DNA from 3 places in the Azospirillum terrae genome. Region 3 is predicted to be linked to each of the others. Evidence: predicted binding sites of a transcription regulator. Region 3 holds the regulator's gene; each other region holds the start of a gene.
What was found. Region 3 encodes PhoB, which activates phosphate uptake and scavenging genes when phosphate is short. Its sites were predicted from a motif close to TNTCATAAAACTGTCA; they were not measured.
Positions count from the first base shown of each region.

Region 1: the regulator PhoB is predicted to act here: its motif matches at 7,602-7,617, upstream of pstS (phosphate ABC transporter substrate-binding protein PstS).
Region 2: the regulator PhoB is predicted to act here: its motif matches at 7,904-7,919, upstream of ACSVDD_RS03760 (UDP-2,3-diacylglucosamine diphosphatase).

Region 1 covers NZ_JBPXMR010000001.1:1,061,914-1,071,590, forward strand. Annotated here, with positions in the region: gene folK (2-amino-4-hydroxy-6-hydroxymethyldihydropteridine diphosphokinase) at 1-220, shown strand, start outside; gene ACSVDD_RS05015 (helix-turn-helix domain-containing protein) at 260-577, opposite strand; gene ACSVDD_RS05020 (dihydroneopterin aldolase) at 836-1,234, shown strand; gene ACSVDD_RS05025 (hypothetical protein) at 1,502-1,663, shown strand; gene ACSVDD_RS05030 (hypothetical protein) at 1,799-2,158, opposite strand; gene ACSVDD_RS05035 (hypothetical protein) at 2,237-2,521, opposite strand; gene ACSVDD_RS05040 (universal stress protein) at 2,608-3,474, opposite strand; gene ACSVDD_RS05045 (bifunctional aminoglycoside phosphotransferase/ATP-binding protein) at 3,602-5,125, opposite strand; gene ACSVDD_RS05050 (hypothetical protein) at 5,325-5,879, shown strand; gene ACSVDD_RS05055 (DMT family transporter) at 5,972-6,907, shown strand; gene ACSVDD_RS05060 (invasion associated locus B family protein) at 6,966-7,481, opposite strand; gene pstS (phosphate ABC transporter substrate-binding protein PstS) at 7,715-8,791, shown strand; gene pstC (phosphate ABC transporter permease subunit PstC) at 8,857-9,677, shown strand, end outside.
Region 2 covers NZ_JBPXMR010000001.1:796,006-805,682, forward strand. Annotated here, with positions in the region: gene ACSVDD_RS03730 (P-II family nitrogen regulator) at 70-408, shown strand; gene glnA (type I glutamate--ammonia ligase) at 660-2,069, shown strand; gene ACSVDD_RS03740 (cation-translocating P-type ATPase) at 2,483-5,131, shown strand; gene ACSVDD_RS03745 (hypothetical protein) at 5,142-5,513, opposite strand; gene ACSVDD_RS29760 (hypothetical protein) at 5,576-5,647, opposite strand; partial or broken gene ACSVDD_RS03750 (hypothetical protein) at 5,671-5,928, opposite strand; gene ACSVDD_RS03755 (glycosyltransferase family 4 protein) at 5,941-6,978, opposite strand; gene ACSVDD_RS03760 (UDP-2,3-diacylglucosamine diphosphatase) at 6,975-7,769, opposite strand; gene ACSVDD_RS03765 (PAS domain-containing protein) at 8,059-8,478, opposite strand; gene ACSVDD_RS03770 (hypothetical protein) at 8,621-8,878, shown strand; gene ACSVDD_RS03775 (hypothetical protein) at 8,946-9,338, shown strand; gene ACSVDD_RS03780 (hypothetical protein) at 9,345-9,677, opposite strand, start outside.
Region 3 covers NZ_JBPXMR010000011.1:85,004-94,680, forward strand. Annotated here, with positions in the region: gene ACSVDD_RS23005 (hypothetical protein) at 1-42, opposite strand, end outside; gene ACSVDD_RS23010 (hypothetical protein) at 152-1,018, opposite strand; gene glnK (P-II family nitrogen regulator) at 1,380-1,718, opposite strand; gene ACSVDD_RS23020 (UbiH/UbiF/VisC/COQ6 family ubiquinone biosynthesis hydroxylase) at 2,046-3,296, shown strand; gene ACSVDD_RS23025 (cold-shock protein) at 3,496-3,705, shown strand; gene ACSVDD_RS23030 (hypothetical protein) at 3,786-3,965, shown strand; gene ACSVDD_RS23035 (hypothetical protein) at 3,981-4,205, shown strand; gene thpR (RNA 2',3'-cyclic phosphodiesterase) at 4,326-4,862, opposite strand; gene phoB (phosphate regulon transcriptional regulator PhoB) at 4,899-5,603, opposite strand; gene phoU (phosphate signaling complex protein PhoU) at 5,600-6,337, opposite strand; gene ACSVDD_RS23055 (ATP-binding protein) at 6,469-7,911, opposite strand; gene ACSVDD_RS23060 (NADP-dependent malic enzyme) at 8,005-9,677, opposite strand, start outside.

The sequences.
Region 1 (9,677 bases), on a different contig from region 3:
CCCGCGCGAGGTGGATCTGGACATCCTGCTCTACGGCGAGACGGTGCTGGCGAACGCGGCGCTGGAGATCCCGCACCCGCGCATGGCCGAACGCGCCTTCGTGCTGCGCCCGCTGGCCGACGTGGCGGCAGATGTGCGTCACCCCGTGCTCGGCCGCACAATCGCGGACCTGCTGGCGGACGTACCGGGGGCGGAGACGGTGGTGAAGTTTTCGCAATAGGGCATGGGCCGGGCGAACGGCCGGCCCATGCCCATCCCCTCAATGCGTGCGGTTTTCCAGCGCGCGCAACGTGCGGTCCAGCACGGACAGCGGGACGGCCTTCACGGTGCCGCCGAGGATGGCGGCGGCCAGTTCGCGGTCGAGACCAGCCACGCCCGCGACGTCCTGGGGGCCAAGCCCGCGGTCGTCGGCGATCAACGCGATCCAGCCGGCAAGCGTGTTCTTCTGGTGTTGAAGGCCACTGCCGCCCACCTCCCCCAGGTTGTTGCCAAGGCTGTGGATGAAATCGCGGCCAGTGAAGACCGATGTGGCGTTGCTGTACGCGTCCTGAAACGGAGTCTCTGGGCGCAGGTTCATTCGGCGTCCTCCCGACGGTGAGTGACTGATTCTTCTTCTTTTGCCGGCTATGCTGCCTTCGTCGGACGCCATGCGCAATCAGGCCAAAGGAGTATCGACTATCCGTTAGGGGCGGTCCGCCCTTCCTACGATGGCGCCCCGTCCTCGCCCATGGCTTTCCGGGCGGCATCGGCTATACTGGCGGCATCAGCGACGACGCGGCCCCGCCCCCCAATCGGAGCGGACCAGCAGCCGCCCACGTCCGGGAGATCCGTACCCTTGGTCGAACAGAGTTTTCAGCGGCGCTCCGCCCCCGGCGGCGCGGCCCCCACCTACACCATCTTCCTGCGTGACTTTACCGCCCCGGTCATCCTGCGCGGCGAGAATGAGCACCGGCCGGCGCACTTCAATGTGCGCCTGACGGTGGCGCACCCCGGTCCGGACTTTGCCGACGACATCGCCGCGGTGATGTCCTACGAGCCGATCGTGCAGGATCTGCGCAGCCTGTGCGCCAACGAGCGCCTGCCCGGCGTCGAGGAACTGGCCGAGCGCGCCGCCGCGCTGTGCCTGAAGCAGCCCAAGGTGTGCAGCGTGCGCGTCGACGTGGAATTGCCGGAGCATGCCTCCGGTGCGGTCGCCGGGGTCACCGTCTCCCGCGAACGCGGCGAAGGGGTGTAACACCTTCGGATATGCACCTGTCGACGGCTATGACCCGTGGCATTCGGATGGTGCAGTGCAACCAGAACTCTATCCCTTTGACAGACCACGATTGCTGCGCTGCACGCCGAACCTCGAACGAAAGGCACTAATCCTGAAGGCGAGCCGACCAAAGCGGTAATGGCAGATAGTTACGCAATGCTTTATTCTTGCGAAATACTGTTCTGTCGAATCTGCCGAAGGAACAATGCCCTACGCCAACGGGCAAGCAAATGGGAGGAGAAGACGATGGAGTTTCGCAAGGATCCCAGCCTGACCGAGATCCTGGACGACCCGATCGTCGTGGCCGTGATGACCCGCGACGGCATCAGCCGCGAGCACGTCCAGCGCCTCATGGAACAGATGCGCCGCCGTTTGCGCGCCCAGCAGCAGGAGCGCCTCGCCGCCTGAGTTCTCCGACGATCCGGGTCCCACCGAACGAGGCCCCGGCGTTCAATCAATCGGCCCGCCACACGCACGCCGCGTCCGCATCCAGCGGGGCGGCGTTTTCTGTATCTGATCCGTATCTGAATAGAGCCCCCTCTCCTACCGCACCCCGACGATCCGGAACGTCCGCTGCTCGCCATCGTGCTCGGTGATGGAGACGTACTCGCCCTCGACGAAGCTGTGGCGGTCGAAGCGGAAGATGGGCTCTTCGTCCTCGTCGTCGCCATCCTCGTAATGGAAGGCCCAGCGCTGGCCTCGGTGGATCAGCGTGCCGTGCTGGTCGTCCTCGCCGCGCCAGAAGCGGTGCACTTTGCACTTGTCCCGGTTGGCTCGCCATTCATCCACGTCGAACTGGCCGTGGGCGTCGAGCGGCGCCAGGAATTCGTAGCCGTGCTCGCCGCTGCCCTCGGGAAACTCGCGCGTTCGGGCCAGTTCCAGGCGAATTTTCTTCAGAGGCACGGCGGTCGTCCTTATCAATGAAAGAGGGCGGGAGCGCCCTGTGCGCTCCCGTCACCCTCCCCGATTATAAATGACTTTTCAGGCGCCGAGGTTCCGCGCGCCGTACAGGTCCCCGTGGTGCGCCACGAAGCCGCGCAGAACCACCGTCAGGTCGGCGGCGTGCCGGGCGTTGCCATGGCGGCGCGCCCGGTCGATGTCGTCACGGATGAACGAAGCGATGCGCCGCTGCCCGTCCGCGCAATGGACCAGACAGCATCCCATCTCCACAGCCACCATCTCCGGCACGTGTTCGTGCTCGGCGATGGCGTCGATCTCCTGTTCCGTCAGATCGCTGAGCGCGATGCAGTCGTCGATCGTCAACATGGAGCGGTTCCTTCCCTAATATTAGAGACGAACCTGGAGGGCCAAAGACCGTCCGGCGTGGAGGGCGTGTCCGTGCCGCGCGTCGGTTAATGGGCCATCAGCACCGGCAGGCCGGCGTGACCGAGTACGTACCGGGTGACGCCGCCAAGGATCAGTTCCCGCATGCGGCTGTGCCCGTATCCCCCCATCACCAGGAGGTCGGCACCCAACTCGGCCGCCTTGCCCATGAGCACCTGGCCGACCGGTTCCGATCCCGGCTTCACAATGGTTAACTGACAATTAACGTCATGCCAAGCCAGATATTCGGCAATGCGACGACCTGTCGCGGACTGCGTCACCGAGGTCTCGGCGGTCAGCACGTGCACGGCGTCGGCCTGACGCAGGAAGGGCATGGCGCCGGCCACCGCGCGGGCGGACTCGGGGCTGCCGTTCCAGGCCACGGCGATGGTCTTGCCGATGGTCGTGAGCCCGCCCTTGGGCGCCAGCAGCAGCGGGCGCGCGGCGCCCAGCAGCGCGGTTTCCAGCGTGGCGTAGGCCTGCGCGTCGCGGTCGATCTCCGTGTGGGAGAAGACCAGCAGGTCGGCGAGGCGGCCTTCCAGCGGCACCAGTTCCTCGGCCCGGCCGACCACCTCGCGCCAGCGGGCGGAAATGCCCTCCAGGGCCGGCGGCCCTTCGCGCAGGTCGATCTGCTCGCGCCGGACGATCTCCTCGAAGTGGCGGCGGGCCGCCGAAAGGTGGCCGTCGGCCTCGCTTTCGGCAGCGCTCATGATCTCGTCGACCATGGCGCCGGACATGCCCTCGCCCAGCATCGGCACCGCGTCGCGCGGGTCGAGCTTGACGAACAGGCTGTCGACGTGGGCGTCGAACAGCCGGGCGACGGTGAACGCCGCCGACAGGGCTACGGGATCGGAATCGACACCGCTCAGCGGCACGAGAATGGTCTTGATGGACATCTTCGCCTCCCAGGCCGTTGGGCGGCCCGTCTTGCTTCAGTGGCGCGGCGGCGGGCGGTGCAGCCCGCGGGCGCCGATCGTTCGCTATGATACTCCAACACAACGGCGGGCGCGCGTTCCGAATGTATTAATCCAGGGTACCCTTCGCCGCACCCAGGACAGCGGCGGGCTCGGCATCGGCGTCCACCCGCGCCCACTCGACGATGCCCAAGTCATAGCCCTGCTGAAGCCGGACCACCTCCGCCGTGGCGTCGGAGGCGTCGCCGCTGCGCGCCTCCACCCGGCCGGCGCGCGCGGGCATCGCCGCCTCCAGCCACAGGCCGCAGAAGGCGGCGCCGGCCTGCTCCGCCACCGCCGCGACGGCGCGGCGCTCCTCGGGGCGGGCGTAGACGGCGTCGGCCAGCACCGCGTGCCCGGCGGCCAGCGCCACGCCGGCCCGGCGCGCGATCTCGGCGTAGACCCGCTGAGTCGCCGCGGGGGTGTAGGCTTCGGCCGGCAGGCGGACCGTCTCGTCCACCTGCATGAGCTGCTTGCGCAGAGCGTCGCTGCGTAGGATGAGCGCGCCGGGCGCCGGCCCCAGGCCGGGCGCAAGGCCGCGCGCCAGCGTCGTCTTGCCGGTCCCCGACAGCCCGCCCACCGCCACCAGCCGCGCCGCCGGCGGCTCCAGCGCGGACACCGCCTGCTCCAGATAGGCGGCGGCGTCCGCCTGCAACGCGCCGGCCTTCTCGGGATCGGGCTGCACGGCCGCCGCCGCGGCGCCGATCTTGGCGCGCACCGCCGCCCGCGCGGCGAGGAACAGCGGCAGCAGCGCCAGCCCCTCCAGGTCGCCGGTCACTTCCAGATAGCGGTTGAACACCGCGTTGCCGAGCGGGCGCAGGCCGCGGTGGTCGAGGTCCATCAGCAGGAAGGCGAGGTCGTACAGCACGTCGATGACGGCGAACGCCTCGTCGAACTCGATGCAGTCGAACAGCGTCGGCCGGTCCTTCCACAGCACTATGTTGCGCAGGTGCAGGTCGCCGTGGCAGTGCCGCACCAGTCCGTCGTGCGCCCGCGCGTCCATCAGCGCGCCGTGCCGCACCAGCGCCGCCTCCGACAGCGCGGCCAGCCGCTCCACCCGCGGCGGCGCGAACAGGTCCGGGCGTTGGCGCAGCTCCGTCAGGTTCTCGGCGACGACGGCGCGCATGGCCTCCGCCCCGCCGCCGTCCGGCCGCCGCACCGCCTGGGCGTGAAAGGCGGCCACCGCCTCGGCTAGCCGGCGCATCAGGTCGGGCGTCAGCGCGCCGCGATCGGCCAGCCGGTTGAACAGCAGATCCCCGTCGAAGCGCCGCATCACCACCACCCAGTCCAGCGCCTCCCCGGCACCGTCCAGCGCCAGCCGCCCATCGGCGCCGCGCACCACGGGCTCGACGGCCAAGTAGAGGTCCGGCGCGGTGCGCCGGTTCAGCGCCAGTTCCGCCTCGCAGGCGAGCCGGCGCTTGTCGCGGGTCGCGAAGTCCATATAGGGGAAGCGCACCGCGCGCTTGAGCTTGCAGGCGGTGTCGCCGGCCAGGAAAATCATGGCGCCGTGCGTGTCGATGCGCTCCACCGCCCGGCCGCCGTGCGTGCGCGGATCGGCGAGGAAGGCGATGACGGCGCGCTGGTCGTCGGTCATGCCGGCACTCTAACATCTTGCGCGGGAACGGGCGCATCTCCGCACTTGGTACGTCCTTTTGCCGTTATGACAAATTGAGCGCCTCGGCGGAGTAGCAGCATTGCCCCCTTGCAAACCCGCGGCGTGAATCCCTATTGACGTTATGGAAACATTTTTCGGTGCACACTGTGGCCAAGCATTGGAAATCGGGGGGCGTGCCGTGACTCGCTGCCGTGTTGCCATCGCTGTGGTTTCCCTGGGCGTTGTGGCTGCCGGACCGGCGTGCGCCGAAGAGGCGTTGGCGCCGGTCGACACCGTGCCGAGCTGGCGTCTGGGTTCCCTCGCCTTTTCCAATTCCGTGCCGACCGACCGCTCCGAGACGATCGGCGACATGCAGCAGAAATACCGCCTGGGCGCCGCCCCGCTGCCGGGGCTGGAGCCTTACGCGGCGCTGAAGCCGTGGGTCGCCGGCAACAAGCAGCCGGACGGCACCGTGACCAGCCGCGGCGGCGTGCTGCTCGATGTCCCGGTCGGCTCGTTCCTGTTCACGCCCAGCGTGGGCGCGGGGTATGTCGCCAACTCGCCGCGCGAAAACCGTGGAACCATCGAGTTCCGCTCGCAGGTCGAACTGGGCTACCAGTTCGAGAACCGCTCGCGGGTGACGCTGGGCTACAGCCGCATCACCGGCGGCCCCGCTGCCGACAGCCGCACCGAAACCAACAACGTGGTCGGCTTCACCTACCGCCTGCCCTTCGGCGCGCTGCTCGGGCAATAAGTGTTCAGGCAATAGGGCGCACGGACCGTCTGCAACGCGGCCATTCGGACAGGGCATGACGCGGCTCGCAGCGATTTGCTAGCATCCGCAACATGCCTCCTCCTCCCCCCGCCGCTGTCCCCGCCGTCCGACGAGTCGACAACGCGCCGCGCGGCATCATGATGATGCTGATCGCGGTGTTCCTCTTCTCCATCCTCAACGTGCTGGTGAGGGTGACGACGGCCGACTATCCGCTGACGCAGGTCACCTTCTTCCGCAACGCCTTCGCGCTGCTGCCGGTGTGGGCGACGGTGATGACGCAGGGTGGCTTCGGCACCATCCGCACGGCGCGGCCGATGGGCCATCTCTGGCGGTCGTGCATCGGCCTCCTGTCGATGACGCTGATGTTCTGGTCGTTCCACCTGCTGCCGCTGGCCGACGCGGTGGCTCTGAATTTCGCGGCGCCCCTGTTCCTCACCGCATTGTCGGTGCCGCTGCTGAGCGAGAAGGTCGGCATCCACCGCTGGAGCGCGGTGGCCGTGGGGTTCGTCGGCGTGCTGGTGATCGTCCGGCCGAGCCAGGACATGCTGCAACTGGGCGCCATGGTGGCGCTGTCGGCGGCGCTGGCGCAGTCCTTCGCCATGATCGCCATCCGCCAGCTCAGCTCCAGCGAGAGCGCCAACACCATCGTCTTCTACTTCACGCTGACCACCACGCTGCTGTGCGCGCTGACCCTGCCGTTCGCGTGGCGGACGCCGGACCTGCACGGCTTCGTGCTGCTGGTGATGACCGGGCTTGTGGGCGGATCGGCGCAGCTGTTCATGACGCGCGCCTACACGCTGGCCCCGGCGGCGGTGATCGCACCGTTCAACTACGCCTCGATCATCTGGGCTGCGCTGTTCGGCTGGCTGCTGTGGCACGAGGTGCCGGACTGGCATGTGATTGCCGGCGCCGCAATCGTGGTGGCGAGCGGCTGCTACATCCTGCACCGCGAGACCGTCAAACGCCGCACGATGCTGGCTGCGGCCCCGGCGGCGGGGGAGGATTAAGCTTCGCGTGCCCCCACCTTAACCCTCCCCCGCTTTGCAGGGGAGGGAACAAAGAACGCTACTTCAACCCGCGCGCCATTTCCTCGAACGCCTGCTTGAAGCCCTTCAGCGGGAAGTCGATGTCCTGCTGGCTGCCATCCTTGAAGGTGAAGCGCGTCAGCACCGTCGTGCCGTTGCGGAAGCTGTCGGCCACCTTGTCGGCGGCGAAGTTCGCGAAGACGCAGACGCTGATCGTCGACACCGTCGATTCGAGTCGCGGCTGGCGATCGACGCGCAGCGCGCAGCGGTCCACCACGCCCTTGTCGATGGTCAGGAACAGTTCATAGTCCTTGCCCACCGGCACGACGCTGATCGCCGCGGTGCGCATGGCGCCCGACGCGTCGCCGAGCAGACGGTAGACCAGCACGCGGCACGTGCGCGTGTCGGTCATGCGGTCCATGGAGCAATCGGCCATCCATTGGCCTTCCGGCCCCATTTCCTCCACCGTCGCCGCGCGGGCGGCGCCCGGCTGCATGCCCCCCGCCAAGCCGCACAGCCCCGCAAGACCGAAGCCCAGAATCCTCGTCCACCGCATCGCCAAACCCACGGTCAGTCCTTTCTCTCGACACCCCGGCCCCCCAGCCGGGCGCGGCGATCCTACCCCCAATTCGTTGTTACTCAAAGCGTGGCATAGGACCCCTGCGCACGGGGCACAATTCACAAAACTGCAACACAACCGCAACAAACCGGACTCACACGACGACTAAGGTCCGCCGCGTCCAAGCCGCTGTGACAAACGCGCTGGAACCAGAAACGGGAGTTGAGATCGTGACCATCCTCACCAAGACGACCCTCCGCCACGCCGCGATGGGCCTGTGCGCCGTCGTGGCCGCGAGCGGGGCCTCTGTTACGGCCCAGGCCGCCGACATCTCCGGCGCCGGCGCGACCTTCCCCTACCCGATCTATTCCAAGTGGGCCGACACCTATAAGAAGCAGACCGACATCGGGCTGAACTACCAGTCCATCGGTTCGGGCGGCGGCATCAAACAGATCAAGGCGAAGACCGTCACCTTCGGTGCCTCCGACATGCCCCTCAAGCCCGAGGAGCTGGAGCAGTCCGGCCTGGTGCAGTGGCCGCAGATCATGGGCGGCGTGGTTCCGGTCATCAACCTGAAGGGCATCAAGCCGGGCGAGATCAAGCTGAGCGGCGTCGTGCTCGGCAACATCTACCTGGGCGAGATCAAGAAGTGGAACGATGAGCAGATCAAGGCGCTGAACCCCGGCGCCACGCTGCCGAACGTCGCCATCGCCCCGGTCTACCGCTCCGACGGGTCGGGCACCAACTTCCTGTTCACCGACTATCTGTCGAAGGCCAGCCCCAAGTTCGGTTCGACGGTCGGCGCCAACACGTCGGTCCAGTGGCCGGCCGGCATCGGCGCCAAGGGCAACGAGGGCGTGGCCAATATGGTCAAGCAGACCGAAGGCTCCATCGGCTACGTCGAATACGCCTACGCCAAGCAGAACGGCATCCCGCACGCCGCGCTGCAGAACAAGGACGGCCAGATCGTCGAGCCGAAGATCTCGGCCTTCCAGGCCGCCGCGGCCAACGCCGACTGGGCCAACGCCAAGGGCTATTACGTGCTGCTGACCAACCAGCCCGGCGCCGAGAGCTGGCCGATCACCGGCGCCAGCTTCATCCTGATGCCGAAGGCCCCGCAGGACGCAGCGTCGGCCGAGGCGGCGCTGAAGTTCTTCGCCTGGGCCTACAAGGACGGCGACAAGATCGCCACCGAACTGGATTACGTGCCGATGCCCGACACCGTCGTGCAGATGGTGGAAAAGACCTGGGGCGAGCAGATCAAGGCCGGCGACAAGCCGGTCTGGACCGCCGCGGCCAACAAGTGATACGTCCAGCCTGAGTCGGGGGGAGGTCCGGTATGCCGCGCCTCCCCACGACCGTTGGAGCAACCATGACCGACATAGCCATCGTGTCCGAGCGGACCTCCTCCCGAAGCCACGGCCAGAACCAGCGTCTCCAGGACGCCGCGTTCCGCTGGGCCACCCTTTTCTTCGCCCTGGTCGTGCTGACGCTGCTGGGCGGCGTCATCATCGCCCTGGTCGAAGGCTCGCTGCCGGCCCTCAAGGAGTTCGGCTTCGGTTTCGCCGCCACCGAGGTGTGGAACCCCGTCACCGAGAAGTTCGGTGCGCTGGCGCCGATCTACGGCACGCTGGTCACCGCGCTGATCGCCATGGCGGTGGGCGTGCCGGTCAGCTTCGGCATCGCGCTGTTCCTGACGGAACTGTGCCCCGGCCGGCTGAAGCGCCCGCTGGGCACCGCCATCGAGCTGCTGGCCGGCATCCCCTCGATCATCTACGGCATCTGGGGCCTGTTCGTCTTCGCGCCCTTCATGCAGAGCACGGTGCAGCCGTTCCTGATCAACACGCTGGGCCAGCTGCCGTACCTGGAAGACGTCTTCATGGGGCCGCCGTACGGCATCGGCATCCTGACCGCCGGGCTGATCCTCGGCATCATGGTGCTGCCCTTCATCACGTCCATCACCCGCGACGTGTTCGAGACGGTGCCGCCCATGCTGAAGGAATCGGCCTACGGCCTCGGCGCCACCACCTGGGAGGTGGTCTGGCGCGTCGTGCTGCCCTACACGCGGGTCGGCGTGGTCGGCGGGCTGATGCTGGGCCTGGGGCGCGCGCTGGGCGAGACGATGGCGGTCACCTTCGTGATCGGCAACTCGCACCGCATCACCTCCTCGCTGCTGGCGCCGGGCACGACCAT
Region 2 (9,677 bases), on a different contig from region 3:
GCTAACGAGTGGGCGTCGGCAGAGCCTGGGACGGTGCCTGCCGGCGTTGGCACCTCATACGAGAGACCCATGAAAAAGATTGAAGCCATCATCAAGCCGTTCAAGCTCGACGAGGTGAAGGAGGCGCTTCACGAGGTCGGCATCAAGGGGATCACCGTCACCGAGGCCAAAGGCTTCGGCCGTCAGAAGGGCCATACCGAGCTTTACCGTGGCGCGGAGTACGTCGTCGACTTCCTGCCCAAGGTGAAGATCGAGGTGGTGATGGAGGATGCCCTGGTCGAACGCGCTGTCGAGGCGATCCAGCAGGCGGCCCACACCGGCCGGATCGGCGATGGCAAGATCTTCGTCACTCCCGTCGAGGAGGTGATCCGCATCCGCACCGGTGAAAAGGGCGCCGACGCCATCTAAGGCGCCGCCCGCCGCCAACGACTACGTCCAGCATGCGCCCGACCCGCACCAGCAACGAAATCCCGGCAGCCGCCATCGGCGGTGAGAATCTTGCGCCCAGGCCCTTCGGCTTAAGACGTTTTATTCGCCGCGTTGTGTCCACGGGAAAGACGTGACATAACCACCGCCGCGCGCCGTCACCAGCGGCCCGATCCCAAGAGCCGGAAGCGACGCAGCGGGCCCCAAACCTCTTTAAGCGTGGAATGACAAACATGTCCGACATCAGCAAGGTCTTCGACCTGATCAAGGAACACGACGTCAAGTACGTGGACCTCCGCTTCACCGATCCGCGCGGCAAGCTGCACCACACCGCCCAGCACGTGTCGACGATCGATGAAGACGTCTTCGAGGACGGCATCATGTTCGACGGTTCGTCGATCGCCGGCTGGAAGGCGATCAACGAGTCGGACATGATCCTGAAGCTCGACCCGACGACGGCCGTCATGGACCCGTTCGCCGCGCAGCCGACGCTGAACATCCTGTGCGACGTGTACGAGCCGTCGACCGGCCAGCCCTACGGCCGCTGCCCGCGCTCGATCGCCAAGGCCGCCGAGCGCTACACCGCGTCGGCCGGCATCGGCGACACCGTGTACTTCGGCCCGGAAGCCGAGTTCTTCGTCTTCGACGACGTGAAGTTCACCGTCGAGATGAACAAGGTCGCCTACCAGATCGATTCCGAGGAAGGCCACTACAACGCCGATCGCGCCTATGACGACGGCAACATGGGCCACCGTCCGGGCATCAAGGGCGGCTACTTCCCGGTCGCCCCGGTCGACAGCGGTTCGGACCTGCGCGCCGAGATGCTGAGCGTCCTGGCCGAGATGGGCGTGCCCGTCGAGAAGCACCACCACGAGGTGGCCGCCGCTCAGCACGAGCTCGGCATCAAGTTCGACACGCTGGTCCGCACCGGCGACAACATGCAGTACTACAAGTACGTCGTGCACAACGTCGCGCACGCGTACGGCAAGTCGGCCACCTTCATGCCGAAGCCGGTCTTCGGCGACAACGGCTCGGGCATGCACTGCCACCAGTCGATCTGGAAGGAAGGCCAGCCGCTGTTCGCCGGTTCGGGCTACGCCGACCTGTCGGAGCTGGCGCTGTACTACATCGGCGGCATCATCAAGCACGCCAAGGCGCTGAACGCCTTCACCAACCCGTCGACCAACAGCTACAAGCGTCTGGTTCCGGGCTATGAGGCGCCGGTGCTGCTGGCCTACTCGGCCCGCAACCGTTCGGCATCCTGCCGCATCCCGTACGTCGCTTCGCCGAAGGGCAAGCGCGTCGAGGTTCGCTTCCCGGATCCGTCGGCCAACCCGTACCTGGCGTTCGCCGCGATGCTGATGGCCGGCCTCGACGGCATCCAGAACAAGATCCATCCCGGCGACGCGATGGACAAGAACCTGTACGACCTGCCGGCCGAGGAACTCGCCAAGGTTCCGACCGTCTGCGGTTCGCTGCGTGAAGCGCTGGACAGCCTGCGTGCCGACTCCGGCTTCCTGATGAAGGGCGACGTGTTCACCAAGGACATGATCGAGTCCTACATCGAACTGCGCACCGAAGAGATGATGGCCTTCGAGACCATGCCGCACCCGATCGAGTACAAGATGTACTACTCGGTTTGATGCAACCCATTGGTTTTCCTTAGGAACACCAGCCTCAGGGGCAGAAAGCCGCCCTTTGAGACATAAGGAAAATCAAGGGTTCTTGGAGACGAGTCGAACGTGGAAACGGGCCGGTTTACCGGCCCGTTTTTCGTTTTGGTGACGGGGCTGGGTTCTCGGGATGGCGGCACTCGGATTCTGCTGGACGCTTCCATACCACCTCGGATCGGGCGATGATGTTGCGCGGAAGCCGCGTTGCCGCTCAACCGAGCCATCGGGACCGCGCCGGATGACGTGGCAGGCGATCGCATCCTGAAAGGGGGGCGGTCGGCACTTGCAACGGACAACGCTTCGCCGCGTTGAACACGACGCCGAAGCGGTGGGGGCTGCTGGAGCCGGCTGTGAACGGTGCCGTATCCGTCGGGGGGCTTGCCATGCGCATCCAGAAGCTGCCGGCCAGTGCGGTGCTGTCCAGCCTGCGCAGCGGCCCGAACGGGCTCTCCAGCCACGAGGCGGCGCGCCGCCTCGCCAAATTCGGCCCGAACACGTTGCAAGAGAAGGGCCGTCCGCCGCTCGCCGCCCGCCTGCTGCGCAGCTTCATCCATTTCTTCGCGCTTCTGCTGTGGCTGGCCGCCGCGCTGGCACTGGTGGCCGAGGTGCACCAGCCCGGTGAGGGAATGGGCGTGCTGGCCGGCGCCATCGTCGGCGTGATCCTGGTGAACGGGGTGTTCAGCTTCTGGCAGGATTATAAGGCGGAGCGCGCGTTGGCGGCGCTGGCTCAGCTGCTCCCGCGGCGGGTGAAGACGCTGCGGGACGGCGCCATCGTCCTGGTGGAGGCCGGCGACCTCGTGCCCGGCGACCTCGTGCTGCTGGCCGAGGGTGACCGCGTGCCCGCCGACGCCCGGCTGGTGGAGGCGCAGGGGTTGCGCCTCGACGCGTCGACGCTCACAGGGGAGTCGCTGCCGGTCGTCCGCGACGCCGCGCCGACCGACGAGCACGACCCGCTCCAGGCCCGCAACCTCGTGCTGGCCGGTACCGCCGTGGCCACCGGCGAAGGGCGCGCGATGGTCCACGCCACCGGTGCCCACACCGAATTCGGCCGCATCGCCAGCCTGACCCAAGGCGAGGACCGCGAGCGCTCGCCCCTGCTGCACGAAATCGCCATGGTCAGCCGGATCATCGCCGTGCTGGCGGTGGCGCTGGGCATGGCGTTCTTCGCCGTGGGGGTGCAGGCCGGGTTGCCGGTGCTGTCAGCCTTCATTTTCGGTATCGGCATCATCGTCGCCAACGTGCCGGAGGGGCTGCTGCCCACGGTGACCCTGGCGCTCGCCATGGGGGCGCGGCGCATGGCCCGGCGCAACGTGCTGATTCGCCATCTGCCGGCGGTGGAGACGTTGGGCGCGGCCACCGTCATCTGCACCGACAAGACCGGTACGCTGACGCTCAACCGCATGACCGTGCGGGCGGCGCACGGCGTGGCGGAGGCGATGGCCGCGGTCGAACGGCACTGTCACACGCTGAAACCCTCCAACGGCGGCTGGCTCGGCGACCCCATGGAGGTGGCGCTGGTCGAGCACGCCGGGCCCGGACCAGTCCTCCCTTTGGCCGGCGCGGTGCCCTTCGACACCGAGCGCAAGCGCCTGTCCACCCTGCACGACACGCCGGCCGGCCGCGTCATCTACACCAAGGGCGCGGTGGAGACGGTGCTGCCGCTGTGCGCGTCGCACGCCACGGCGGACGGCGTCGTGCCGCTGGACGCCGCCGGTCGCGCCGCGCTGCTGGCGGCGCAGGAGGTCATGGCCGACAAGGGGCTACGCGTGCTGGCGCTGGCGTGGCGCGAACACCCGGACGCCGATGACCCGGAACATGCCCTCGTGCTGGCCGGGCTGGTCGGGCTGGAGGACCCGCCACGGCCGGAGGTGCCGAAGGCCATCGCCCAGGCGCGCGACGCCGGCATCCGTATCATCATGGTCACCGGCGACCACCCGCACACGGCGGTCGCCATCGCCCGCGAGGTCGGGCTGGTGCGCGGGCCGGAGCCGGAGGTGGTGACCGGCGACGCGTTGCGCGCCATGTCCGACAGCCACCTGCTGCTGGCGCTGGATGCGCAGGAGATCGTCTTCGCCCGCATCGGCGCCGACCAGAAGCTGCGCGTCGTCCAGGCCTTGCAGCGGCGCGGCGAGGTGGTGGCGGTCACCGGCGACGGCGTCAACGACGCCCCGGCGCTCAAGCAGGGCGACATCGGCATCGCGATGGGCCGCTGCGGCACCGACGTGGCGCGCGAAGCGGCCGACATGGTGCTGCTGGACGACAACTTCGCCTCGATCGTCCACGCCGTGGAGGAAGGGCGGGCGGTTTTCGCCAACATCCGCCGCTTCATGGCCTACATCCTTACCTCCAACATCCCGGAGGTCGTGCCCTACCTGGCCTTCGTGCTGTTCGGCATCCCGCTGCCGCTGACGGTGATCCAGATCCTGGCGGTGGACCTCGGCACCGACATGCTGCCGGCCCTGGCGCTGGGCGCCGAGCCGCCGCACCGCGACGTCATGGACCGGCCGCCGCGACCGCGTGCCGAGCGGTTGTTGACCTGGGGTCTGCTGGCGCGCGCCTATCTGTTCCTCGGCCTGTTCGAGGCGGCAGCCGCGATGGCGGCCTACTTCGCCGTGCTGCACACGGGTGGCTGGACCTGGGGCGAGGCCTTGGGGCCGCACGAGCCTTTGTACCGGCAGGCCACCACCGCCTGCCTTGCCGCCATCGTGGTGGCGCAGGTCGCCAACGTCTATCTCTGCCGCGCCGACCGCGGATCCGCCTTCGATCCGGCCGCGCCGCGCAACCGGCTGATCCCGCTGGGCATCGCGGCGGAAGTGGCGCTGATCCTCGCTGTCGTCTACACGCCGCCCGGCAACGCGCTGTTCGCGACCGCGCCGCTGCCCTGGTGGGCGTGGCTGGCTCCTCTGCCCATCGTGGGCGGCATGGTGATGGCGGACGAACTGCGCAAGTGGGTGCTGCGCCGTCTTCGGATGCGCCCGCACGCTCGCCCGGCGACGGCGGGACATCACGAAAGGACACCTCGAAGCGCGTAGCAAACGGACGTCAGTGCGCCTTTGACGGGGCGTCGGACGATCGCTTGGCCGATTGCGGCTGCCCCTTGCCGGAGGCCGCCGGCGACACCAGATCGCGCGCCGCCTCCGAAACCACACCGACCGCGGCTTCGGCCATGTCGCGCATAAGGCCGGCGGCGCCGGTTCCCGCCTGTGCCGCCGTCCGTCCGGCATCGCCGGCCGCCTCCCGCACCGGACGGCTGCTGCCGGCAAGCACCCCGGCCATGGCCGTGAGCGCAGCCGCGGCCACCTCCCGCCCGGTCGGCGATTCCAGGAAGCCGACCAGCCACTTGCCCGATTTGCGAAGTTTCCTGGGGATCTTCACCCCGGCGATTTTCTTCGGAATCTTGAAGGACTTGGCCATGGCCACCATGCTCCCGACCGTTTTCCTCCCGCCAACATCCGTCAGCCGCCGCGGGTTCCCCCCTACTCCCGAACCACATAGGTGTAGAAGCGGATGCTGCCGTCCGCCTCGGTTTCCCGGTAGAGGCCCTGGATCTCGTTGTCGAAGCCGGGGAAGCGTCGAGCGAGGCGAACAGCGGGTAGAACGGCGAGGTCGAGGCGTGCAGCAGGAACGTCTCGTTGAAGCGGCGGTGCTCCACCCGGCGCCGCTGCCCCTTGATGTGGCTGTCCTTGACGTGGATCTGCGATGCCTGGGAGAAGCTGGCGAGTTGCTTGTGCGTGGGCTGGGTGGCGATGATGCCGGGATGGCCGGATGGTGATGGAAATGGACGTGTCGAACACCGCAGCTCCCCAAGCCTTGCGAGACGCTGCCGCACCGTGGCGACAACCTACCCGCCCCCGATGACAGTCGTGTGACGGCGCCCACCAAAAGTGCAGACCCGCAGGTTGCTGAGGAACTGCTCCGCCGAGCGGCGCCAGGAGAAGGTCAGGGCGTACTCCCGGCAGCGCTCGGGCGCGATGGCCAGCGCCCCTTCCACGGCGCGCTTCAAATCCTCGTCCAGGCAGCCGGCGCCCGAGCCGTCCACCACGTCGAGCGGGCCCGGCACGGGGTAGGCCGCCACCGGAACGCCCGACGCCAGCGCCTCCAGCAGGACCAGCCCGAAGGTGTCGGTCCGTGACGGAAAGACGAAGACGTCGGCCGCCGCGTAGTGCCGCGCCAGTTCCTCACCGTGCTTGGCGCCCGCCCAGACGACGTTCGGGTACTTCTGCATCAGTTCCGCCTTGGCCGGGCCGTCGCCGACCACCAGCTTGGTGCCGGGCAGGTCGAGCTTGAGGAACTCCTCCAGGTTCTTCTCCACCGCCACCCGGCCGACGTAGAGCGAAATCGGGCGCGGCAGGTCGAGGAACTCCTTGGGACGCGGGCGGAACAGTTCGGTGTCGACGCCGCGGGTCCAGCGCCGGATGTTGGTGAAGCCGCGGCCGGTCAGGGCCTGCTCGATGGACTGGGTCGCCACCATCACCGCCGAGGATGGCCCATGGAAGTGGCGCACCAGGGCGTAGCTCAGCGCCAGCGGCACCGGCACGCGATCGCGCACGTACTCCGGGAAGCGCGTGTGGTAGGCGGTGGTGAAGGGCACGTCGTGCGTCAGGCACCAGCGCCGCGCCGCGAAGCCCAGCGGCCCCTCGGTGGCGATGTGGATGCAGTCCGGCTTCAGCGCCTCGATCATGCCCCCCAGGCGCCGTCCGGCGCCGAAGGCCAGCCGGATTTCCGGATAGGTGGGCATGGGGATGGTGCGGAAGCGGTCGGGTCCGATCACCTCGACGGTCTGGCCCATGGCTTCCAACTCGGCACGCACCGTGCCGATGGTGCGGACGACACCGTTGACCTGCGGGTGCCACGCGTCGGTGACGATGAGGATGTTCACGCCGCCCGCTCCTTCTCCAGCGCTGTGCCCCGCCGTTCCATGACCTCCGCCCAGCGGATGATCTCCAGGGCACCGTTGGCGTGCTCGACCAAAGCGGTGCAGGATTCGACCCAGTCGCCGTCGTTGCAATAGAGGATCCCTTCCATGTCGCGCATCTCGGCGTGGTGGATGTGGCCGCAGACGATGCCGTCCACGCCGCGCCGCCGCGCCTCATCGGCCAGGGTGGCCTCGTACTGGCCCATGTATTCGACGGCCGATTTGGCCTTGTGCTTCAGGTAGGCGGAGAGCGACCAATAGCCGAAGCCCAGCTTGCGCCGCGCGCAGTTGAACCATGTGTTGATGTGCAGGAGCGCCACGTAGGCTTGGTCGCCGATCAGCGCCAGCCACTTGGCGTACTTCACCACCGCATCGAAATGGTCGCCGTGGGTGACCAGCAGGCGCCGGCCGTCGGCGGTGGTGTGCACCGCTTCCTCCATCACCAGGACGTCGCCGAAGGCGAGGCCGAGGAAGTCGCGCGCGGCCTCGTCGTGGTTGCCGGGGATGTAGACGACGTGCGTGCCCTTGCGCGCCCGGCGCAGCACCTTCTGCACCACGTCGTTGTGCGCCTGCGGCCAGTACCAGCCCTTCTTCAGGCGCCAGCCGTCGACGATGTCGCCGACGAGATACAGGTGATCCGACTCATTGTGCTTCAGGAAGTCCAGCAGGAACTCCGCCTTGCAGCCGCGCGTGCCCAAATGAACGTCCGATATCCAGATGCTCCGATAGCGGTTCACTCCGGCCACCGTATCCATGCACCCACTCCGCCGCCGCCAATGCAAGATTCACATCAAGCATTCCTCGATATACAGACAAAAATCTTGTCTGCCAATATCCATCAGCGCAGGAGATAGTCAATGCACAGACGTGTTGATATTATTCACAATACTTAAACACAACCGTCATCTTTACGCAACATGGCCAGCAATCAGATATTCTGGCAGCTCGCAAGACATACTGGCGGCGCAGCCACGTCCGGCAACGGAGCGGCTCATCGTTTGCGAAGGCTCCCCCACGTGGGGAACCTTTTTCTGTGCGGAGTCGCTAATCGGCCGGGTAGATGCCGACGATGATGGTGTCCACCGCGCCGGCGCGCCCGCAGGGCAACATCAACCGGGCCAGCGGCATGGCCGTGCCGTTGAACGACAGCGCCGGCACCGTGGCGTAGCGCGGCTCGGCGGAGCGCGCGCAGGCCCGGTAGGACTCGACGACCCAGCCGAAGCCCGCCACCGCCATCTCATCGTCCAGGTAGTGCCCGGTCAGGTCGCGGCCGTAGTAGCGGACGACCTCCAGCCCCGCCAGCGTGACGCGGAAACGCGCCGCCGGTTCCTCCACCCGGACCATGCAGATGTGGCCGAACCAGGGGCGAAACTCCTCGGTCAGGAAGTCGCGGCGCTCGGGCAGCGCGCGCCCGCTCCGCTTTTCCTCCCAGAGCGCCCGCAGCGCGGCCAGCCGATGGTCCATGGCGTCATTTCATTTTGCAGGGCAAGTGGTGTGACCACGCGATGCCCGCAGCATGACGTGCCGCGCAGCCCCGGTCTAGCCGGGACAATGGTCATAGATCCAGGCGTGGCCCCGGCGGCACGGGCGTGGCATACTGGCGGCCATGCATCGCCTCCCGCTTTTCACCGCCGTCCTGCTGCTGGCCGCCGTTCCGGCGGCGCACGCCGCGGGTGCCTCCGCCGGTCAGGCCGAAGCCAAGGAGGCGGCGCGCGGCGGCGGCTGCACGCCGGCCAAGGTGGAGGTGGTGCAGCACGTCGTCGGGCGCACCGCGCGGACGGTGTTCAAGGTCGGCTGCACGGAGGACAAGGATGCCTTCGTCCTGGTCGAGTGCCGGTCGCGGATCTGCGCGTTGCTTCGCTGAATTCACCCCTTGTTAACGCGGCGGGCGTGCAATGGTCGCAAGGGATATACAGGAGTCGCAACCGGTCATGTCGCCGCTTCGCCGCATCGCCGTCCTGACGCTGGCCGGCAGCCTGCTCGCCGGGTGCTGGACCACGCCCATGGGTGCGGTCGGACTCGCCACCGGCGTCGGCGACTTCGCCTCGCTGAACGCCAACAAGAAGACGCTGGGCGATCATGTCGCCACGGGCATCGTCGGGCGCGACTGTTCGGTGGTGAGCTATGAGCAGACCGGCTCCTACTGCCCCGAGCAGGTCGTCGTCGACCGCTCCAACATCTATTGCTACCGCACGCTGGCCGACGTGAACTGCCACTATCTGCCCGACCCGTACAAGAACGGCCAGACCGCCCTCGCCAGCCCGCCCCCGGTGCGCACGCCGGTGCCGCCGAAGCGCGGCTGGCTGGATTGGGCGTTCGAGTAGGCCCTGTTACCGGACTTTCTTGGCGGCGAAAGCCTTGGCGAGCGTCAGCATGGATTTTTCGTGAGAGACGCCTTCGGGCGCCTGGCGAACCGGCGCGGCAGCCGGGCGCGCGGCCTGCGGCGCAACGCCGCCGTCGTCCACCTCGCCCATGCGGCTCAGCACGCGCTCCAGCGCCTCGCGCGACAGGGCGCCGCTGGGGCCGGCACCGCGCGCGGGCGCGGCGGAACGGCGCCCGGCGCGCGCCACCGCGGCACCGGCAATCGCCTTGAGGAACGGCTGCGCCATGCCCAGCAACAGCTCCGGGTCCTTGACCGCCCAGGTGATCAGCAACTGCTGCGC
Region 3 (9,677 bases):
AGCGGCGAACGTGGCAGCAATGGCAATTTTCAGTGCGCGCATTTCGGCAGATCCTTCAGCGTGGATTCACACATGGATTCTTGCCTCAAAATCTCTCGACTGGAAATCCGTAAAAACCATTCTGTGATTTCGATGCATGCTGTTAACACCATCAAGGCCTTGTGAGCGTCATTACTTTTTGCGAACGGTACAAGTACATTAAAGATCTTGCGTATAGATCACCAATAGAATGAGACATCGAGAACGAAATTAGATATGTCCATAGAAATGGAATGTTGGATAAATGTATGTTATAGGGTCGCCGCGAACCAGGCTGCCAATCTATCCAACGCATTTTTGCCAAAAATGCGTAGAACGTTATCGCCATGCAAAGAAATAAAAATGGATAAAAGCCAGCTCGCTGGATAGCTTTAAGGCGCACATCAGGCGGAAGCATTGCCTCGCCGGCCGCGATGAGATGGGCATGGCGCCAGGACGCGCTCCACAGAAAGGCCGCCGTAGCGATGATGAATGTAATGTAGTAAACAGTGTATAGATGGGCGGCTAGCAGCGCACGATCAAGATAACCATGGACTGCGAGGTCCATCGTATGCCGCCGCATAATTTCAACGAACGTGCTAAAGACGCCGTGAATGGGCGCAAATACCTGTAGATAAGATTGCGCAGTATCGCCAGTCGGCGCGGCGAACACCCAGAATGCCGTGTAAACCAACGGCAGTGTATAGATTGGTACGATGACGCGGTAGAGTGCCCTGGCATGCTCAGCCTTCGCTGCCTCCGGGTCCGCGGCGCTGGCCGCAAGTTCCCGGACGATGGCAGCCTCGTCGCGCTGAAGGTCGGGCGCGCGGTGGTGGCGCAGCAGATCCAGAGCAATACCAGCGACGAGCAGTACGACCGCTACGGCCATCGTCTCCGCTCCAAGCAAGGCCATCATCAGCGCGACCACCGTTGCGGCGGTGAGCCGAAAAAGACGGACCAGGGAGCAGCCGAAAGCTGCGGCAAAGGACTGCTTTGGCATGGTGGTCGAAGGCGTTCCTTCACAGCCTGCCCAGCCGGTTGGACTGGCGCTTTCCGCTTCGTCATGTCGGAATTTTTTCGCGCCCCGGTAGTCACCAAAACGGCCTACCTGCTTATACTGAACGTTAGGGAGAGCGCCAAGGCGCCGAGCCGAAATCAACCTGGGATAGGCACCACGAGCCTCCGCCGTGCCGATCGTGCCACATGGGCCGGACTCCCGGCCTGCCGCCAACAGCAAAAGCCCCGCAGGCCCGGAACAGGCCGCGGGTACCAGACAAGGGTGCCGGCCCGAAGCTGGCCCCCGGAACCTCGTCAGCAACGACGGAACACGGGCCCGGGGCGCTTCGGGGTCTCGGGAGCCCTTACAGGGCCTCGGAGTTCGTCTCGCCGGTGCGGATGCGCACGGCCTGGGCGATCTCCACCACGAAGATCTTGCCGTCGCCGATGCGGCCGGTGTTGGCGGCCTTCTGGATCGACTCCACGACCTGCTCGGCCTGATCGTCGGACACCGCAACCTCGATCTTCACCTTGGGCAGGAAGCTGACCGAATACTCGGCGCCGCGGTAGATCTCGGTCTGGCCCTTCTGGCGTCCGAAGCCCTTGACCTCGCTGACGGTGAGCCCCTGGATGCCGAGCGAGGTCAGCGCTTCGCGCACTTCGTCGAGCTTGAACGGCTTGATGATGGCCATGACGAGTTTCATGTGGCTCCCCTTGAAACAAAGTGATCCGGCCCGGATCGTCGCCCGGCTGGATCCGGCGCAGCGCCGAATTCAGCCAGAGCGTGTTCGCCCCGGCCGCAAAAATCAATGTTTTCAAGAATCATGCCGAAAGATCCGGCCAAGGGAAACTGCCTGCCGCTTGCGTCAGCCCTGCCGCATTCGGATGCAGGTGCCCATATCATGTGCAACAACGGGGTGGCTTTCGCCTTTGCCGGCCCCAGCGGCTCTGGACCCAACCTCTGGACAAGCCGGCGCTCAGCACCGATTGTTGCACCCCGATACGTCATCAAGGGAAGGACGGCACCGGTCATGACCGACTCGGCGCGCGGCGCGGAAACGGAGATCAGCACGGAGGTCGTGGTGCTCGGCGGCGGGCTCGCCGGCCTGACCATGGCCGCGGCGCTTGCCACCGCCGGGGTGCCGGTGGTGTGCATCGACCGCGACAGCCCGGAAAATCACCAGCGCGACGCATTCGACATCCGCACCACCGCCATCGCCTACGCCTCCATGAAGGTGCTGGAGGGCGCGGGCGTGTGGCGGCACATGGCGGAGCAGGCCGGGCCGATCCTCGACATCCGCGTCGCCGACCAGTTCTCGCCGCTGTTCGTCCACTACGACCACCGCGAACTGACGCTGGACGGCACCAGCCGGCCGTTCGGCTGGATTCTCGACAACAAGGACATCCGCCGCGCGCTGTTCACCCGCGTGAAGGAACTGCCCGGCCTCGTCCACCTCGCCCCGGCGCAGGCCGTGGCGGTGGAGCGCGAGCGGGCGCAAGCCCGCGTGGTGCTGGCCGATGGGCGGGTCATCAAAGCGCGGCTGGTGGTGGGCGCCGATGGCCGCGCGTCGATGGCGCGCGAGGGGGCCGGCATCAAGGTGCGGCGCTGGGCCTACGACCAGAGCGCCATCATCTGCACCATCCGCCATTCCGAGCCGCACGGCGGCGTGGCGGTGGAGCATTTCCTGCCCAACGGCCCGTTCGCCGTGCTGCCGATGACGGAGAACCGCTCGTCCATCGTGTGGAGCGAGAAGACGGCGCTGGTGCCCATTTACCTGGGCCTGTCCGACGCCGAGTTCATCGAGGAGCTGCGCCGCCGCTCCGGCGACTATCTGGGTGAGATCGAGCTGCTGACCAAGCGCGAGGCGTGGCCGCTGTCGGTGCTGCTGGCCGATGAGTTCGTCGCGCCGCGGCTGGCGCTGGTGGGGGAATCGGCGCACGCCATCCACCCCATTGCCGGCCAGGGGTTGAACCTGGGCCTGCGCGACGTGGCGGCGCTGGCCGAGGTGGTGGTGGACGCCTACCGGCTGGGGCTGGACGTGGGCGGGGAGAGCGTGCTGGCGCGCTATCAGCGCTGGCGGCGGTTCGACACGGTGCTGCTGGCCACGGTGTGCGACGGGCTGGTGCACCTGTTCTCCAACAACATCGGCCCGGTGAAGCTGGCGCGCGATCTGGGCATGGCGGTGGTCAACCGCCTGCCGCCGATGAAGCGATTCCTGATGCGGCACGCCATGGGCGTGGTCGGCGACCTGCCGCGGATGATCCGGGGTATGCCCCTCTGACCGAAGGTTCCCTCTGACGGAAGGCTAGGTGGATCGGCCTTGCATTCACAGGCTGGGAGGCCCACGTTGTTTCGGTCATTCTGCTTCGGACGTTCGGCCTGTTAAGCCCACTGGGCACGAGACCGCTGCGATTCCTGGAATACAGATATGATGCGCCCCGCCGGTGGTGGGGTGCTACCCGCATCATAGGAGGACAGCGATGCCCGTCGGCACCGTGAAGTGGTTCAACGGCACCAAGGGTTATGGTTTCATCCAGCCCGACAACGGCGGCCCGGACGTTTTCGTCCACATCTCCGCCGTTGAGCGCGCCGGCATGCGCGGCCTCAACGAGGGTCAGAAGGTTTCCTACGAGGAACAGCGCGACCCGAAGCGCGGCAAGACCTCGGCCGAGAACCTCAAGGCCGTCTGAGCCAGAGAGCGTTTTTGGTGAAGGGGGCACCGGACGGTCCGGTGCCCCTTTTCGTTTGACCGCGTTCCGGAGGCCGTCCCATGGCATTCAAGCCCAACTACAACCAGCAGCGCGCCGAGCGCAACCGCGCCAAAGAGGCGAAGAAGCAGGAAAAGCTGCAACGGCGCGAAGAAGAAGCCGCCAGGCGCAAGGCCGACCCGGATGGGACCGAACCCGCGGGCGAGCCCGACGCCGAAGCCGGCGATCCCGAAAACACCTGAATCCGGAGGCCCAGCATGGCCCGCAAGAAACAACAGCCGGCCGACAACGGCTTCGTGCTGTTCGACATCCTGTACGAAGACGGCGCCCGCACGTCCAACCGCAAGGTCCCCAGCGCGCTGGTGAACGGTGGGGAGGGCGATGGCCCGATCCGCGGCTTCATCGAAGAGCAGGACCGCAAGATCGCCGAAATGTCCGGCAACCCGCGCGGGCCGATCAAGTCGATCGCCCGGTCGGCGTGAGTTGGCGCTTTTCCGTCATGGCCGGGCTCGACCCGGCCATCCACGGCACCTCAAGGCCGTTCTCGCGTCGGCGTGGATGCCCGGCTCAAGGCCGGGCATGACGATGAAAGGAAAACGGCGTCAGGAAAGCGGATACTCCCTGAGCGCCTCGTACACCGCACCGCCCTTGCCGAGCAGGCTGCGGTAGAGCGTGAAGTGGTCGATGCGCATCGGCCCGGCGCGGAACAGCCCGCGCTCCTCCAGAAAGCGCCCGATGCGCTCCTTGGGCGCGTCCCGCAACCGGGCCAGCGTCACGTGCGGGGAGAACTTGCGCTCCTCGGGGGCCAAGCCACAGCGCACCAGCGCCGATTCCACCTTGCCCTGAAGATGCGCCAGCGGCTCGCTGCGCTCCACCCCGGCCCACAGCACCCGCGCGTGGCGGCTGGAGCCGTACATCCCCACCCCATCCAGCACGAGGTCGAAGCCCGGCGCCTCGATCTCCGCCAGGGCGGCGTCGATGTCGGCGGCGGTGTCGCCCGGTACCTCGCCGATGAAGCGCAGCGTCAGGTGCAGGCTGGCGGCGTCGTTCCAGCGGGCGCCGGGCACGCCGCCGCCCAAGCCCACCAGCCGTTCACGAACGTCGTCGGGGAAGTCGAGCGCTACGAAGAGTCGGATCATCGGCCTTGCGGGGGAAAGGGAAAGCCTCCCCCTAATTTAGGCGGTCTTCTCGTCCAGTGCATAGCCGGCCGAGCGGACCGTACGGATGATGTCCACCTCGGTCACGTCGTTGAGCGCCTTGCGCAGGCGGCGGATGTGCACGTCCACGGTCCGCGGCTCGACGTACACGTCGTGGCCCCAGACCATGTCCAGCAGCTGCTCGCGCGAAAAGACGCGGCCGGGGTGCTGGAGGAAGTGGCGCAGCAGGCGGAACTCGGTGGGGCCGAGGTGCACGTCGCGGCCCTGCCGGCGCACGCGGTGCGCGGCGAGGTCCATTTCCACGTCGGCGAAGCGCAGCATCTCGTCGTTCAGCGCCGGGGCGGCCCGGCGCAGCACCGCGCGCATGCGCGCCACCAGCTCGGTCGGCGAGAAGGGCTTGGTCATGTAGTCGTCGGCGCCGGAGTTGAGGCCGCGCACGCGGTCGCCCTCCTCGCCGCGCGCGGTCAGCATGATGATCGGGATGTCGCGGGTCTTGGGGTTGCGGCGCAGCTGGCGGCACACCTCCAGCCCGGACATCAGCGGCAGCATCCAGTCCAGCAGCACGATGTGCGGCGTCTGCTCGCCGGCCAGCAGCAGGGCCTCCTCGCCGTCGCTGGCGGCGACCACGCGGAAGCCTTCCTTTTCGAGGTTGTACTTCAGCAGGGTGACGATGTCGGCTTCGTCCTCGACGACCAGGACGAGCGGCTTCAGCGCCGAATTCATAGGTTCCCCATCTCCTGCAAGATCTCGTCGGCCCCGATCACGGTGACGCTGGACGTGTCGCTCTTCGGGCGCTCGCCCGCCAGCGGCTCGCCCACCACCAGGAAGTGAATGGTTTCCGCCACGTTGGTCGCGTGGTCGCCGATGCGCTCCAGGTTCTTTGCCATGAACAGCAGGTGCGTGCACGGCGTGATGTTGCGCGGGTCCTCCATCATGTAGGTGAGGACTTCGCGGAACAGGCTGGTGTAGAGGTCGTCCAACTCCTCGTCGCGCTCCCAGGCGGAGACCGCCTTGGCGACGTCGCGCTCGGTGTAGGAATCGAGGACCTCCTTGAGGATGCCCTCGACCAGCGTGCCCATGCGCGCGATGCCGACCACCGGCCGCACCACCGGCACCTGCGCCAGCACCAGCGAGCGTTTGGCGATGTTGGCGGCGTAGTCGCCGATGCGCTCCAGATCGGAGGATATCTTCAGCGCCGAGACGATCTCGCGCAGATCCGCCGCCATGGGCTGGCGCAACGCCAGCAGGCGGAAGGCCTCGGCGTCGATGGCGCGCTCGTAGGCGTCGAGGCGCTGGTCGGCCTGCGTCACCTGGGCGGCCAGGGCGATGTCGCGCTTGGCGACCGCCTTCACCGCCGCGGCGACCTGCGCCTCCGCCACGCCGCCCATCTGGGCGACGAGGTTGGAGACGCGCTGAAGCTCCTGCTCGAAGGAGCGGACGATGTGCTCACCGGACATGATCTGTGCTTTCGCGCGCTTGATCGCGGACGGCCGGAAGGTAGCGGGAGACGGCGACCGGTTTATTGCGGTTTCTTGACCGTTTCGTGACAGCGGTAACCTCGCCGTCATGCCCGTGGCGGCTTCGGGCGTTACGCCGCATCCCCCGCCCGCCGCTTCGCCGGCACGGCGGCTTCGGATGCCACGGGGAGGTAGACGGTGAAGGTGCTGCCGACGCCGACCTCGCTTTCGATGGTCAGGCGGCCGCGGTGGCGGTTGACGATGTGCTTGACGATCGCCAGCCCCAGCCCCGTCCCGCCCATGGCGCGCGAGCGCGCGGCGTCCACCCGGTAGAAGCGCTCGGTCAGGCGGGGCAGGTGGGTGCGGGCGATGCCGTCGCCGCGGTCGGCCACCGTCACCACCAGCGTCGGCCCCAGCGGCGCGCGGCGCGCGTGCAGCGGCAGCACCGAGCCGGCGGTGGCTGCGGTGGACAGCGCGACGGTGACCGTCACGTCGGTGTGCTCGCGGGTGTACTTGATGGCGTTGCTGATCAGGTTCTGGAACACCTGGGTCAGCTGGTCCTCGTCGCCGACCGCGGCGGGCAGGTCGTCGGGCGCCTCCAGACGCAGCGCGATGCGGCGGGCGGCGGCCTTCAGCTCCAGCGAATCGATCACCCGCCGCACGCAGGCCGGCACATCCACCCGGCCGTCCGGGGGCATGTGCTCGTCCAGTTCGATGCGCGACAGCGACAGCAGATCGTTGACCAGCCGGGTCATGCGGCTGGCCTGGTCGTGCATGATGCCGAGGAAGCGTTCGTGCGCCTCCAGATCGTCGCGCGCCGGGCCGCGCAGCGTCTCGATGAAGCCCAGCAGCGAGGAGAGCGGCGTGCGCAGCTCGTGGCTGGCGTTGGCGATGAAGTCGGCGCGCATCTGCTCGGACCGGCGGAGCGTCGTGATGTCGTGCAGCGTCAGGATCGCCATGCGGGCGGAGCCGGGGGCGCGGCGCTGGAACGGCTTGACGCGCACCTCGAACATGCGCTCGACCGGGACCGGCTGGCTGAACTCGACGATGCGCGAGGCGCCGCCGCCCAGCACCGCGTCCACCGCCTCCAGCACGGTCGGATTGCGCAGGCTTGCCGCGAGGTCGCGGCCCGCCACCTTGTCGCCGAACAGCTCGCGCGCGGCGGCGTTGGCGCGCGCCACCTGACGCTCGGAATCCACCAGCACCAGCGGGTCGTGCAGCGCCTCCAGAATGGCCTCGTCGGCTTCGAGCTGGGCGTGCGCCCGCTCGGCGTCGTCGCGCAGCGTGGTGCGGAACCGGGAGATCGCCGCGGCGAGGTCGCGGGCGGCGGGGGAGGCGGCCTCCTCCTCGTCCTCGGTGCCGTGCTGGACGCTGTCGGCGATGGCGGTGAGGTCACGGCGGTGCTGGCGCCGCAGCAGCACCGCGCCGGCCACGGCGGCGAGCAGCGCGATCACTCCGAGCGCAGGGAGCGTCACGCCGGACAGCGCCTCGACCACCAGCCAGACGGCAAGCGGCACCACCACCAGCGCGGCGGATGCGAGGGAGCGGAGCGGCAGCGGCGGCTTGCTGGTCATGGCGTTACCAGTACACCATCACGGCGGCGTCGGCGCGACCGACATAAAAGATTCATGGGAGCGCGGGGGCCTCGCAGCCCCCGCACCCTTACCTCACCACGGCAGCGAGTCGTGCGCCGCGAGCGCCGCCATGGTGACCATGTCGTTCACCGTGGCGCCCATCGTGACGATCTGCACCGGCTTGTCCATGCCGATCAGCAGCGGGCCGAACACCGTGCCGCGCGTCATCTTCTGCAACAGCTTGGCCGAGATGTTGGCGGCGTGCAGCGCCGGCATCACCAGAACGTTGGCCGGTCCCGACAGGCGGCAGAACGGGTAGACGCGCTTCATCAGCTCGTGATCCAGCGCCACGTCGGCCGACATCTCGCCGTCGTACTCGAAATCCACGTTGCGGGAATCGAGGATCGCCACCGCGTCCTGCACGCGCTTGACGTTCTCGCCGTGCCGGTTCTGCCCGAAGTTGGAGTAGGACAGCAGCGCCACCCGCGGCTCGTGCCCCATCTGGCGCGCCTTGGCGGCAGCCTGGATGGCGATGTCGGCCAGCGTCTCGCTGTCCGGCACCTCGTTCACCGTGGTGTCGGCGATGAACACCGTGCGCGTCCGGTTGACCAGGACGGTCAGGCCGAACACCAGCTCGCCCGGCTTCGGGTCGAACACGCGGCTGACCTCCTCGAAGCAGACCGGGAAGGTGCGGGTCAGGCCGGTCACCACGGCGTGCGCGTCGCCCTGCGCCACCATCAACGAGGCGAAGACGTTGCGGTCCTGGTTCACCATGCGCTGGCAGTCGCGCAGCAGCACGCCCTTGCGCTGCAAGCGGCGGTACAGGAATTCCGAGTAGCGGCGGTTGGCGTCGGAGAGCCGGGCGTTGTGGATCTCCAGCTCGGCCACCGCGTGCTGGCCCATGGCGGCGAGACGCTCCTTGATGACCTCCTCGCGGCCGATCAGCACCGGCGTGCCGTAGCCGGCCGCCTTGAAGGCCAGCGCGGCGCGGATCGCCCGCTCCTCCTCCCCCTCGGCGAAGACGACGCGCCTGGGGTTGGTGCGCACCTTTTCGAGGATCAGCTCCAGCGAGTCGGCGGTCGGGTCGAGGCGGGTGCGCAGCGTGTTGCGGTAGCCGGCCATGTCGACGATGGGCTTGCGCGCCACGCCGCTTTCCATGGCGGCCTGCGCCACGGCGCACGGCACGGTGACGATCAGGCGCGGGTCGAAGGGCACGGGGATGATGTAGTCCGGGCCGTAGCGCAGCCGCCGGCCGGAGTAGGCGGCGTCCACCTCGTCCGGCACGTCCTCGCGCGCCAGGGCGGCCAGCGCGTTGGCGGCGGCGAGCTTCATCGCCTCGTTGATGGTCGAGGCGCGCACGTCCAGCGCGCCGCGGAAGATGTACGGGAAGCCCAGGACGTTGTTGACCTGGTTCGGGTAGTCGGAGCGGCCGGTGGCGACGATGGCGTCGGGGCGCACCGCCTTGGCTTCCTCCGGGGTGATCTCCGGGTCGGGGTTGGCGAGCGCGAAGATGATCGGCTTGTCGGCCATGGTCTTGACCATCGCCTGCGTCATCGCCCCCTTGGCCGACAGGCCGACGAACACGTCGGAGCCGGCGACCGCCTCCTCAAGCGTGCGCTTGTCGGTGTCGACGGCGAAGGACGACTTCCACTGGTTCATGCCCTCGGTTCGGCCGCGGTAGACGACGCCCTTGGTGTCGCACAGCATGATGTTCGCGCGCGGCACGCCCAGGTCGCAGAACAGCTGGGCGCAGGCGATGCCCGCCG